Regions from separate parts of the Pseudarthrobacter sp. BIM B-2242 genome, predicted to be linked through region 2. Evidence: riboswitches for the same ligand, from Rfam matches in the RefSeq annotation. Region 2 holds a riboswitch; each other region holds the start of a gene.

Region 1 (4,272 bases), 1.2 Mb from region 2:
AGGTGATCAACGCCGTCGTGGCTGTCCGGCTGCGAAGCCACCAGGACCTGATCGTCACCGCCGTGGGGCACGTGATCTCGCTGATCCCCGGATCCCTGGTGGTGGAAGTGGACCGGTCAACGTCCACCCTGTACCTGCACGCGCTTAATGTCAGCACACCAGAGGACGCAGAGAACCTGCGCAGCGAAGTCCGTTCCATCGAAGCCCGCCTGATCAGGATCATGGGCAGCCCGGAAGAACTCGAACTCGTCCGGCAGGAGGCCGCAGCATGATGCAGACCGTCCTGACTGTCACCGCAGTCATTCTTTCGCTGGCTGCGGCGGGAGCCATCATCCGGATCGCCCGCGGCCCGTCGCTGCTGGACCGCGTGCTGGCCTCCGACGTCCTGCTCGCCATCCTCGGCGCGGCACTGTGCGTTGACATGGCCGTCAACAGGCACCTGAACAACCTGATGCTGCTCGTGGCGCTTTCCGTTGTCGGTTTCATCGGCTCGGTCACAGTGGCACGCTTTGTGGCCGACCGGCGGGAGCAGACCCATGAGTCCTGAACCGAACGTGGTGGATGGCATCATCGATACCCTGACGGCGGTTTTCCTGGTGGTGGGTGCGCTGATGTCCCTGGCCGCCGCCGTCGGCCTGCTGCGCTTCCCGGACCTGCTGAGCCGGATGCACGCGGCCACCAAGCCGCAGGTGCTGGGCCTTTTCCTGCTGCTTGCCGCCATCGGTCTGCAGATGCGGACGCTGTGGGTATGGCCGGTGCTGCTGGTGGCGTGGATTTTCCAGTTACTGACGGTGCCGGTGTCCGCCCATATGGTGGGCCGCTCCGGCTACCGCACCAAGCACCTGCACCGCGAGCTGCTCAGCTCCGATGACCTGGATGCCGTGGTGGAGAAGGCCGCGCAGTCGTCCAGGGATAACGCGTCCGACGCTGGCGGCCGGGACTGATTCCCGGCCGGGACTAGACGATGTCCTGGCTCTTGGCGAAACGCGTGATGGCCCGCTGCGTGCCGCGGTTGGCGAGGACCTGGATGATGGTGCTGACCGAGGCTGAAATGAGCGCAAACGTCAACGCCGAGCGCAGGCTTGTGGGGGTGTCTTCGTCCTTGCCTGTGGGGGGCTTACGGCCGGTGGACTTTTCCCACACGGTATTAACCACCTTGGTGCCGACAAACCCGGCGGCGAGGCTGATTCCTGTGCCGAGCAGCTTGATGAACAGGTTCATGGGTTGAACTCCTTGTGGCGGATCGGGGACTGCCTTTAGCCTAACGTGATCAGGCCGGCGGTCAGCACCTAGGGCTGCCCCATGGAGGCCAGTATTTCCCGCACCGCCTCCACCACGAGGTTGTGGTCCTGCATCTGCGGGAGTCCGGAGACAGCCACCGTCGCCACCGCCCCGACTCCCGTGACGTAGACCGGGAAGCAGCCGCCGTGGGCCGCGTAGGTCGATTCGTCGTACCAGCCCTGGTCCTCGATCCGGCCGCCGCCCAGCCTTCCGCGCAGGCCCACCAGCAGGGACGGGACGTCGTAGCGCGCGGCCGTGCGCTGCTTCGCCCGGATCCAGTGCCCGTTGTCGGGCGTGGCGCCGTCCAGGGCCACATGGAAAAGGACCTGTTCACCCTTGGTGATGTCGATGGCGATGGGCAGCTTCCGGGATTTGCCCAGCTCCACCAGCAGCAGCCCAAGGTTGAGGGCGTCGTCCTTGGTAAACCGGGGGAACTGCAGCTCGCTGACCTCAGCCTCTATCCGCGCGATCAGAGCCTCGAGCGAGCCTGGCGGCTGGGCTTCGCCGGAGTCGGGATCGAACACGGTCACATTCGAGGCGTCGGCAGTCATGGCCCACAATCTACCGCTCCTGCGGTGTAAACTGGGTCACGCCCATCAGGGCAGATTTATTTACGACAGGGGAGCGCCGCCGTCGGGCACTGCAGGGATGCAGCCGGTGGATGGGCGCTGAGAGTGCGGACAGCCGCAGACCCTCGAACCTGATCCGGTTAGTACCGGCGCAAGGGAGTCGAGCTTCTCAGAGTGTCCGGAACCGGGCGGCGCAGGCCGGGCCGAAACCGCGAATACTCTCCCCTCCTGTACCTCAGGAGGCAGAAATGACAACAGCAGGACTCAAGAAGGCCAGCTATTCCTGGCGCGTTGTGGACATTGTGGTGGCGGCTTTGATCGCCATCGCCGGCGGCGTCATTTTCTGGGCCTGGTCCCAGGGCGCAGCGCTGGTGTCCGCGCCGATGAACGCCACCTACCCGCCCCTCACAGGCCTGATCGCGGGCGGCTGGATGATTCCGGCCGTGCTGGGCATGCTCATCATCCGCAAACCGGGCGCAGCGCTGTTCTGTGAGGCCGTGGCCGCGACCGGTGAGCTCATGATGGGTTCCCAGTACGGCACCACCGTGCTGATCTCCGGCATCCTGCAGGGCCTCGGCGCCGAACTGGTGTTCGCCGCCTTCGCCTACAGGAAGTTCAACCTGCCCGTGGCCCTGCTCGCCGGCGCCGGCGCCGGACTGTTCTGCGGCCTGAACGATTCCTTCGCGCCCTGGGGCTGGAACATCGCCTACGAGGCCGGCGACAAGGCCGCGTACATTCTGTTCTGCGCCATCTCCGGTGCCGTCATTGCCGGCGCCGTGTCCTGGATCGCCACCCGCGGCCTCGCCAAAACCGGCGTCCTGAGCTCCTTCGCGTCCCGGAAGGCCTTCTCGGAACCCGTCTTCAACTGATGACCGCTTTCGACGCCGGCGCTTCCGCGGTGCGCCCCGCTGCGGTATCAGCCCGTGGCTGGGGCTGGCGGCACGCCGGCCGTGCCGCCCCCGCCGTCCAGGGGCTGGACCTCGACATCGCCCCTGGTGAGCGGGTGCTGCTTTTGGGCCCTTCCGGCGCAGGCAAATCGACGCTGCTGCACGCCCTCGCCGGGGTGCTGGGGGATGAAGGGGACGACGCCGACGAGACCGGTTCGCTGCTGATCGACGGCGTTGCGCCGCGGAGCCGGCGCGGCCGTGCAGGGCTGATGCAGCAGGATCCTGAAACGCAGGTGGTCCTCTCGCGGCTGGGCGACGACGTCGCCTTTGGCGCCGAAAACCTGGCTGTTCCGCGGGACGAGATCTGGAAGCGGGTCCACGAGGCGCTCGACGACGTCGGGCTGCGCAGTGCCGTCGGATCCCCGGGTGCCGCCCGGCTCCCGCTGGACCACCCGACGTCGGCCCTGTCCGGCGGGCAGAAGCAGCGGCTGGCGCTGGCGGGCATCCTGGCCATGCGGCCGGGACTGATCCTGCTGGATGAGCCGACAGCCAACCTCGACCCCGCAGGCGTCCTTGAGGTGCGGGACGCGGTGGGCCGTTGCCTCGACAAGACGGGTGCCACGATGGTGGTTGTTGAACACAGGGTGTCCGTCTGGAAAGACGTGGTGGACCGGATTGTGGTGCTGCAGCCGGGCTCGGCAGCGGCCTCCGGCGCTCCCGGCAGTTCGTCGGGCGTGCTGCTGGACGGTCCGCCGGACCGGGTGCTCGCTGAGGCGCGGGACATGCTGATCGGTGCCGGAGTGTGGGTGCCGGGCTATGTTCCGTCCACCCGTCCCCGGCGCGGCATTTCCGCCGGGGGTTCCGCCGTTGCCGGGCAGCTGCTGCTGGCCGCAGAGAACGTCGCAGTCTCCCGCGAGCGGCCCCGCCGCCGCGGCTTCCGCACCATCGCGCCGGTGCCGGTGCAAACGGGCATCACCGCGCAGGTCCGTGCCGGCCAGGCACTCACGGTTACCGGCCCCAACGGCGCCGGCAAGTCCACGTTCGCCCTGACGCTCGCCGGACTGCTGGCGCCGGTGGCAGGGAAGGTGTCAGCCGCCGTCGAACTGTCCGAAGGCGCCGGAATCGATCCCTTCAGGTGGAAGGCGAAGCAGCTGATATCCCGCATCGGCACGGTGTTCCAGGAGCCCGAGCACCAGTTCGTCACCGGGCGCGTCCTGGACGAGCTGATGTTTGGTCCGCGGCATCTGGGGCATGGCGAGGAACGGGTGGACGAACTGTTGGAGCGGCTCCGCCTCACGCACCTTGTGGACGCCAACCCGTATACGCTGTCCGGCGGCGAAAAGCGGCGGCTGTCGGTGGCGACGGTCCTCGCTGCCCACCCGCGGGTGCTGGTGCTCGACGAGCCCACGTTCGGCCAGGACGCCAACACCTGGGCAGAACTCGCCTCCTTCCTGTCTGAACTGCTCGACGCCGGGACGTCCGTGGTCTCGATGACCCACGACGAAGAATTCAGTGCCGTCCTGGGCGGCGCCGAA
Region 2 (4,272 bases):
GGCGCCGTGGTGTGGGCGTAGGCGGCGCCGATCGCCGACTGGATGGCATCGTCAGGGACATCGCCGTCAAAGGCCGTGTAGCTGGCTCCGCGAAACAGCATGCCGGCGGAATGCATGATGGCCAGTTGCCGGGGCTCGGTGGGATCGAGGCTGCGAAGGTACTCGCCATAGCTGATTTTCCCGTCCCAGGCCTTGCCGAGGGCCACGGTCTGGAGCCGGAAATGCCGGAGTGAGCGCTCGTCAGGGGCGGGCATGGTGCGCAGGATGCCGACTTTTCCGGCGAGCATCAGGTTGGCGGCCGCCATTCCGGTCATCAGCGAAATCTGCGCGTTCCAGTCCTCCACCGGGAGCTGCGGGGCAGCGGCAATCCGGTAGCCGCCGTCGGGCGTCTGCACGATTTCCTGTTCTGGCATGTTCAGGCTGGCACCGCCGCGCTGCCGTTCCAGCTCAACGCGTTTAAGGCCGACGTCTTTCAGCAGCTGCAGGACGGGATTGGCGGTTCCGGCGTCGATGTCCGCCTGGACGCCCTTGTAGTCCAGCTTGGCCCGGCTGCGGATGGTTGCACGCCGGACGGAGACGCTGGAGACCTGCGCGGCGTCGTCGAGCCCGAAATCCCACACGAACGCTGAACACAGCTGGTCCGCCAGGAGGCTGCCGGCCTGCTCGCTGATGACCTCGGGGTGCAGCGGAATCCGGCCGTCAGGGGCGTAGAACGTCTGGCCGCGGCGGCGCGTTTCGGTGTCCAGGCTGCCGCCGGGGCGGACAAACGAGGGTACATCCGCGATGGCGTACAGCACCCGGTAGCCTGCGCCGGCGCGTTCGATAAACAGTGCCTGGTCCAGGTCCGTGGACGACGCCGGATCGATCGTCAGGAACTCAACGTCCGTCATGTCGGTGGCGGGTAGCTGGTGCGCAGCAACGGCCGCTTCGGCGTCGCGGACCGCTTCTGCCGGGTAAGGACCCGGCAGTTCCAGCTCGGTCCGGAGGGCGCTCAGTGCTGCCGCGAGGGCGTTGGTCTGCTCGTGGACGTTGGGGGCCAACCGATGATGGGACACGAAAGTCAGGTTAGCCCGGTTTCCCTGATTCGTGCACGCCCCGCCCCGCTGCGCGCCGGATTCTCAAGAGCCGGGCGCCGGACCGTCAGGATGCGGCGGCATCCAGGGCTGCCACGAGCGCTGCGGCTGCTGCCGTGGGGTCGGAGGCTTCCGTAATGGCCCGCACCACCACAATCCGGCCGGCTCCGGCTTCAACCACCTGTTCGACGTTGCCCAGGTCGATGCCCCCGATCGCGAACCAGGGCAGGGTGCTGTCTGCTGCGGAGACGGCCTCCGCGGCATAACGCACAAGGTCAAGGCCGACGGCGGCCCGGCCGGGTTTTGTGGGGGTGGCCCATACCGGTCCGACGCAGAAGTAGTCCAGACCGCCGTCGGCAGTCACCGCCGCGGACATCCGGATGGCACCTTCGATCTGTTCGGAGGTGTGGGTGGACAGGCCCACTGCTGCCCCGGCGCCGAGCAGGGTGCGGGCCGACGCCACGGGCAGGTCCTTTTGCCCGATGTGGAAGACGGGCGCGCCGGACAGCATGGCGATGTCTGCGCGGTCATTGACTGCCCAGAGCCGTCCGTGGCGGGCTGCGGCTGCCTGCAGTACGGCCAACAGTTCCAGTTCCTCGGCGGCTTCGACTTCCTTATCGCGGAGCTGGATGATATCCACCCCGCCGGCGAATGCCGCGTCCACAAAATCAGCGAAGTCACCGCGGTCCCGCCGGGCATCAGTGCACAGGTATAACCGTGCGGTGGCGGGCAGGGTGCCGCCCGTCGCCTGGGCGGAGTAGCTGGGCACGATGTGGGGACTGGAGTGCGCGTTCATGAAAACCACCATAGTTCCCCTAAACTGGGCGAGTACTGCGGGAGCCCGTAACAGCCGTCACAAAGCGGCCGGGCTGAGAGGGCATCAGAGCCGACCGCTTGACCTGATCCGGCTAGTACCGGCGTAGGGAAGGAAACACATGGTCCTGCACGCGGACGTCGCCGTGATCGGTGGCGGAGTCATTGGCCACGGCATCGCCTGGGAGGCACGGCGCTCCGGCCGGTCCGTGGTCCTGATCGATGACGCGCCCGGCTCCGGGGCCAGCTGGGCGGCCGCCGGCATGCTCGCCCCCGTCAGTGAACTGCATTACCAGGAGGAAGACCTCCTGGACGTCATGCTCGAGTCCTCAAGCCGGTGGCCCGCGTTTGCAGCCGACCTCGCCCGCGCGGGGGCGGCGGACACCGGGTACATTACGACGCCGACCCTCGCCATCGGCGCCGACGCTGCGGACCGCCGCACCCTGATGGACCTGCGGAGCGTTCAGCAGGCGAACGGGCTTCTGGTAGAGCCGCTGCCCCTCCGGGAAGCGAGGGCCAGGGAACCGCTGTTGAGCCCGGCAATTTCCTGCGCCTTGGACATCCCGGCGGACCACCAGGTGGATCCGCGGAAGCTGGTGGCCTCGCTCCGTCAGGTCCTGGCCGTCCATAAACCGGGGGCAGGAACCGCCGTGGCCGGTGCCCGTGACGGGTTCGCCGTCGATCACCTCGCAACTGGCCTGCGCTGGGAGGGCGGCCGTGTCAACGGGGTGACGCTGGCCAACGGCGGCACAGTCATCGCCGGTGAGACCATTGTGGCCAACGGCGTGCAGGCGGCCTCGCTCGCCGGCTTGCCGGACGGGCTGCATCTGCCGCTGCGGCCTGTCTACGGCGATATCCTGCGCCTCGCCGTTCCCCGGCATTTGCGCCCGCTGGTTACCTCCACCGTCCGTGGCCTGGTCCACGGGGTGCCGGTCTACATCGTTCCGCGGCAGGACGGCACCGTGGTGATCGGCGCAACCCAGCGGGAGGACGCGCTGTCCGCGGCGGGGGACGGAACCGGGGCGGGCTCTGCGGTCTCGGCCGGCGGCGTCTACCAGTTGCTGCGCGATGCCCAGGCGCTGCTGCCCGCCGTCGCCGAGTTGGAACTCCTGGAATCCACCGCCCGGGCGCGGCCGGCCACGCCGGACAATGCACCGCTGCTTGGCCGGGTGCCTGCCAGCGCAGCCGGCACCGGGCACATCCCCGGGCTGATTATTGCTACCGGGTTCTTCCGCCACGGCGTCCTGCTGACCCCTGGTGCGGCGGCTATCTGCCGGGACCTGCTGGACGGCCGGCATGAAGCCCGCTGGGACGCCCTCAGCCCGGGCAGATTCTCCGGCCTTCCCCGAGTAACTTCTCAACCCACAAAGGAAACAGCATGAACATCACCCTCAACGGCGCGCAGCATGCCGTGCCGCACGACGCGTCCATTACCAGCCTCGTCAGCCAGATCACCGGCCGCCGCCTCGGCGTCAACGGCCAGGCGGCTGACGGACAGAAGCTCGGTGTGGCCGTCGCCCACAATTCCGAAGTAGTTCCGCGCAGCCAGTGGCATGCCACGGCGCTCGCCGAAGGTGACAACGTAGAACTGGTCACCGCAGTTCAGGGTGGCTAAATCATGACAGTAACCACCAGCATCAGCACAACGAACCACTCCGCAGTTGCGGACCGGCTGGTCATCGACGGGGTTGAGCTGGGCTCGCGCCTCATCATGGGCACCGGCGGAGCGCCCAGCCTCGACGGGCTGGGCGCCGCCCTCCTGGCATCAGGAACGGAATTGACCACTGTGGCGATGCGGCGGTACTCGCCGGCGGAGTCCGGGTCCCTCTTCCAGCTCCTGGTGGACCACGGGATCCGGGTCCTGCCCAACACTGCCGGCTGCTTCACGGCCAAAGACGCCGTCATGACCGCGGAGCTTGCCCGCGAGGCGCTGGAAACGGACTGGGTCAAGCTGGAAGTCATCGCCGACGAACAGACCCTGCTGCCGGACGCCGTCGAACTCGTGGACGCCACCGAACAACTGGTGAACCGGGGCTTCAAGGTATTCGCCTACACCAACGATGATCCGGTGCTCGCCCTCAGACTGGAAAACCTTGGTGCCACCGCGGTCATGCCGCTTGGCGCGCCGATCGGCACAGGCCTGGGGATCCTGAACCCGCACAACATCGAACTGATCGTCTCGCGCGCCTCGGTACCTGTGGTGCTGGACGCCGGCATCGGCACGGCGTCGGACGCGGCGCTGGCCATGGAACTGGGTTGTGACGCCGTCCTGCTTGCTACGGCCGTGACCCGCGCCCAGAATCCCGCGCTGATGGGGGAGGCCTTCAAACACGCCGTGATCGCCGGTAGGCTGGCGAAAGCGGCCGGGAGGATACCGCGCCGCGAG
Region 3 (4,272 bases), 320 kb from region 2:
CCGGACCTCGTGTATTCGCTGACGCTGGTGGAACCGGCCTGTCTGTCACTGACGGCTGAACTTCCCGCCACTGCCGCGCACCGCGCCCTGATGCAGCCGCTTTTCGATGTCCGGCATCAACTGGGTGATGAGGACTTCCAGCGCGAATACGTCCGCCGTATGTTTGCCGTGGATCTTCAGGAGCCTGTATCCCAGGAAGAAAGGCGTTCGGCGCGCAGGCTCCGGCTGCAGGCGCCGGCGTGGGAAGCCCCGCTGCACATCGTGCCGGGCGTCCCCACGATGGTCCTGACCGGCGGCTGGGAACCGCTCTACGAGGAAATCGCCGGCTACCTGCGTGAGACCGGCGCCCTGCACCGCATTGCTGCGGGCGGGCACCGGCCTCAGGATTCGCGTGAAGGTGACTTCGCTGTCCGGTCCTTTATTGCCGACGTCAGCCGGGCGCGCTCACTCCAGGCCTCCTGAGGACGCCGCCCCTGCCGCCGCGGGGAGCTGAAGTTCAGGCAGGTACACCTTCCCGCCCTTCGCCAGGAACTCCTCGCTTTTTTCGCGCATCCCGCTGTAGATTCCGGCAATGGCTGCCTGCGCGTCGGCAGAGCCATATTCGTCCCGGATGTCCTGGCTGATCTTCATGGAGCAGAATTTGGGGCCGCACATGGAGCAGAAGTGCGCGGTCTTGGCAGGCTCGGCCGGCAGCGTCTCGTCATGGAACGCCTCCGCCGTCACCGGATCGAGGGACAGCGCGAACTGGTCCCGCCAGCGGAATTCGAACCTTGCCTTGGACAGGGCATCGTCCCTTTCGTGCGCTCCCGGGTGGCCCTTGGCGAGGTCGGCCGCGTGGGCCGCGATCTTGTAGGTGATGACCCCCGTCTTCACATCGTCCTTGTTGGGCAGGCCCAGATGCTCCTTGGGCGTGACGTAACACAGCATGGCGGTACCATAGCGGGCGATTTCCGTGGCCCCGATTGCCGAGGTGATGTGGTCATACCCCGGGGCGATGTCGGTGACCAGCGGCCCCAGCGTGTAGAAAGGGGCACCCTTGCAGAGTTCCTGCTGGCGCTCCACGTTCTCCCGGACCAAGTGGAAGGGGATGTGCCCGGGCCCTTCCACCATTACCTGCACGTCGAATTCCCAGGCCCGCAGGGTCAGCTCCGCCAGGGTGTCCAGCTCGGCGAACTGGGCGGCGTCGTTCGCGTCTGCCGTCGCGCCCGGGCGGAGGCCGTCGCCCAGGGAAAACGCGACGTCGTATTTGGCGAAGATCCCGCACAGCTCGTCGAAGTGCGTGTACAGGAAGTTCTCCTGGTGATGGGCAAGGCACCAGCCGGCCATGATGGAGCCGCCGCGCGAGACGATCCCCGTGACGCGGTTGGCGGTGAGCGGGACATAGCGCAGCAGGACTCCGGCGTGGATGGTCATGTAGTCCACGCCCTGCTCACACTGTTCGATCACGGTGTCGCGGAAAATCTCCCAGGTGAGCTTGTTGGCCTCGCCGTTGACCTTCTCGAGCGCCTGGTAAATGGGCACCGTACCGATCGGGACGGGGGAATTGCGGATGAGCCATTCACGGGTGGTGTGGATGTCGTCGCCGGTGGACAGGTCCATTACTGTGTCGGCACCCCACTGCGTGGCCCACTGCAGCTTGTCCACTTCCTCGGCGATGGAGCTGGTGACCGCGGAGTTGCCGATGTTGGCGTTGATCTTCACCAGGAATGCCTTGCCAATAATCATCGGCTCGGATTCCGGGTGGTTGATGTTGTTCGGGATGATGGCACGCCCGGCGGCCACTTCGCTGCGGACCAGTTCAACATCGCAGTTTTCGCGGAGCGCCACAAACTGCATCTCCGGCGTCACCATGCCCTGCCGTGCATAGTGCATCTGGGTAACGGTCTTGCCGGCGACGGCGCGGCGGGGCACCGGCTGTGCGCCCTTCCACTCCGCTGAGGCGGCGCCGCGGCGGACAGCCGACTTGCCGTCGTCGAGCAGGTTCCGCTCCCGGCCGCTGTACGGTTCGGTGTCCCCGCGATCCTCGATCCATTCGCGCCGGAAAGGGCTGAGGCCCACGACAGGATCGCTGCCCGGGCCCGCGGTGCGGTAGACGCGGAAGGGGCCGTTTGCGTCGCCGTTGGGCGAGGGTTCCAAGGCGATTTCGGTTACGGGTACCCGGATGCCGGAGTCTTCATCGTTGATGAAGGCCAGCGAATGAGACTTCAGGGATTGGGTTTCCGGCCGGAGCCTGTGATTCCCATCCGCTTCATTTTGGGCAGGGATCAGCTGTGTTTCTTGCGTATTCAATGAATACTCACTTCCTTCGCCGGCATTACCCGGACAGGTTCGACGGTCGCAGGCTGCGTCAGCCCGATCTCAGCCCCTGCAAGGGCACCCGTGTGGTCAAAACGAAGCTACCACAGCCGCTGCCCGGATCCCGCGGAACACTTGTATTAAATTGAAGCTTCAAGTAAATTAGACGCATAACGGCCTTCAACCCCGAAAGCCAGCGGACCGGGAGCTTTCACATGACTGCAGCAGCCACCAGCCAGGATCTTCTACCTGCCGACCTCTCCATGGGCACTGTCATGCTCAAGGTGGCCGATATGAAGCTGATGACCGACTACTACCAGCGGGCCCTGGGCCTTGAGGTTGTGGCCGAAGAGGACGGCGGCGTCTACCTGGGCCGCCTCAGGCGTCCCCTGGTCCACCTGGCGCCCGCCCCGTCGCTGCGCTTGCCTGGCAGGGGAGAGGCAGGCCTGTTCCACACGGCCCTGCTCTTCGACAACCAGGCTGCACTGGCGGCCACTGTCGCCACCGCAGCACAGTTCGACCCCCGGCTCTTTACCGGCAGCGCCGATCACCTCGTCAGCGAAGCCTTCTACTTCAACGACCCCGAGGGCAACGGCATCGAGCTCTACTGGGACCGGCCCCGCAAGAACTGGTCCTGGAACGGCACCGAAGTGGTGATGGACAGCCTGGCCCTGCCGCCCCAGCGCTACCTCGAACAGCACCTGAGCCAGGAATCCCTGGACGGGCAGCTGGGCACTGAAGCCGGCGTGGGCCACGTCCACCTCCAGGTGGGGGACGTCCAGTCAGCACACGATTTCTACGTCAGCACCCTCGGCTTCGAAAAGACCGCCGGCTGGCATGGCCAGGCCCTGTTTGTCTCGGCGGGCCGGTACCACCATCACATGGCCATGAACGTCTGGAACAGCCGCGGCGCCGGGCCGCGCAAGGACACCCTGGGCCTCGGCGAGGTGCTGATCGAGGTGGCCTCCGGGGATGATGTCGGAGCACTCGCGGACCGCCTGAAGGTGGCCGGCGTGGCCTCCCGGCACACGGGTGCCGAGCTGCGCTTTGAGGATCCGTGGCGCAACAACATCCGGGTAGCCGTCCGCTGAGCAGGCGTGGCCGGAAGTGCGGCCCACCATGCACTAGGCTGATTTCGAACGGCCGGGGGCGGCACCCTACGCTGCCCGTCTGGGCCGCACCGTCGACGGAATGAGGGCTGTTCCCATGGGCTTCACTGAAATCTTTGTAGCTACCCACGACGCCGCGCTGAAACGCGCCGGGGTCCTTGATGCCGGCGGCACGCCGTCCGGACCCGCGCTGCGGATACCTGAAATCAGTGATTTTGAGATCGAACAGCTCGGGGACCTTGCCGGGGCTGCCGTCCACGCCGGTGGCGAGGGTTACGAACTGGCCATGGTTGACGTCTCCAGCGACTCCCTCCTCGGTGTCCCGCCGGCCATGGTGCGTGCGCTGGCTGACCTCCTCAGCTACGAAACTGAGGGTGAAGGCAATGTCCTGGAGGACGTCGCTGAACAGTGGGCTGCCCAGGATGACATGCCATTCGGCGTCACCGAGGCCCGGGACTATGTCCGGCAGCTTGCCGGGCTGGCCAGTGGAATCGGCGACGCCGAGCGCACTGGCCTGTATGTCTGGTCTTCCTAGTCCGGCGGCGGCCTTCCACGTTGTCCCGGCTGCCGCTTCAAAACGTGTCAAGTCGAAATCCTGACGCTGATCTGGCACAATAAACAGGTACTCGATCTGCGTGGCCCCTCTCTCCGCGTCCGGATCCTGTCCTTCGAACCCTCAAGTATGGCCCGCCCCACGGGTGCAGAACGTCGGTTCAACCCTTTTCTGAAACAGGAGTGACCACAAAAGTGGCCGTAAAGATTCGCCTTAAGCGCTTTGGTAAAATGCGCGCACCGTACTACCGCATCGTCGTTATGGACGCACGCTCCAAGCGTGACGGCCGTGCCATCGAAGAGATCGGCAAGTACC

Evidence for each region. Region 2 has a riboswitch for thiamine pyrophosphate ahead of thiO (glycine oxidase ThiO). Riboswitches for the same ligand answer to the same signal wherever they lie in the genome.
Region 1: it holds a riboswitch for thiamine pyrophosphate, as region 2 does, so the genes downstream of both, IDT60_RS18735 (ECF transporter S component) here and thiO (glycine oxidase ThiO) in region 2, are expected to answer to the same signal.
Region 3: it holds a riboswitch for thiamine pyrophosphate, as region 2 does, so the genes downstream of both, thiC (phosphomethylpyrimidine synthase ThiC) here and thiO (glycine oxidase ThiO) in region 2, are expected to answer to the same signal.

The regions. Positions count from the first base shown of each region.
Region 1 is NZ_CP061721.1:4,052,163-4,056,434, reverse strand. Features, by position in the region: gene IDT60_RS18760 (Na+/H+ antiporter subunit E) at 1-272, shown strand, start outside; gene IDT60_RS18755 (monovalent cation/H+ antiporter complex subunit F) at 269-547, shown strand; gene mnhG (monovalent cation/H(+) antiporter subunit G) at 537-944, shown strand; gene IDT60_RS18745 (DUF4235 domain-containing protein) at 958-1,221, opposite strand; gene IDT60_RS18740 (heme-degrading domain-containing protein) at 1,290-1,832, opposite strand; TPP riboswitch at 1,890-2,026, shown strand; gene IDT60_RS18735 (ECF transporter S component) at 2,099-2,719, shown strand; gene IDT60_RS18730 (ABC transporter ATP-binding protein) at 2,719-4,272, shown strand, end outside.
Region 2 is NZ_CP061721.1:2,830,744-2,835,015, reverse strand. Features, by position in the region: gene IDT60_RS12980 (RNB domain-containing ribonuclease) at 1-1,055, opposite strand, end outside; gene thiE (thiamine phosphate synthase) at 1,141-1,869, opposite strand; TPP riboswitch at 1,897-2,016, shown strand; gene thiO (glycine oxidase ThiO) at 2,009-3,268, shown strand; gene thiS (sulfur carrier protein ThiS) at 3,265-3,501, shown strand; gene IDT60_RS12960 (thiazole synthase) at 3,505-4,272, shown strand, end outside.
Region 3 is NZ_CP061721.1:2,508,138-2,512,409, reverse strand. Features, by position in the region: gene IDT60_RS11570 (alpha/beta hydrolase) at 1-462, shown strand, start outside; gene thiC (phosphomethylpyrimidine synthase ThiC) at 445-2,289, opposite strand; TPP riboswitch at 2,284-2,391, opposite strand; gene IDT60_RS11560 (VOC family protein) at 2,511-3,386, shown strand; gene IDT60_RS11555 (hypothetical protein) at 3,502-3,939, shown strand; gene rpsP (30S ribosomal protein S16) at 4,152-4,272, shown strand, end outside.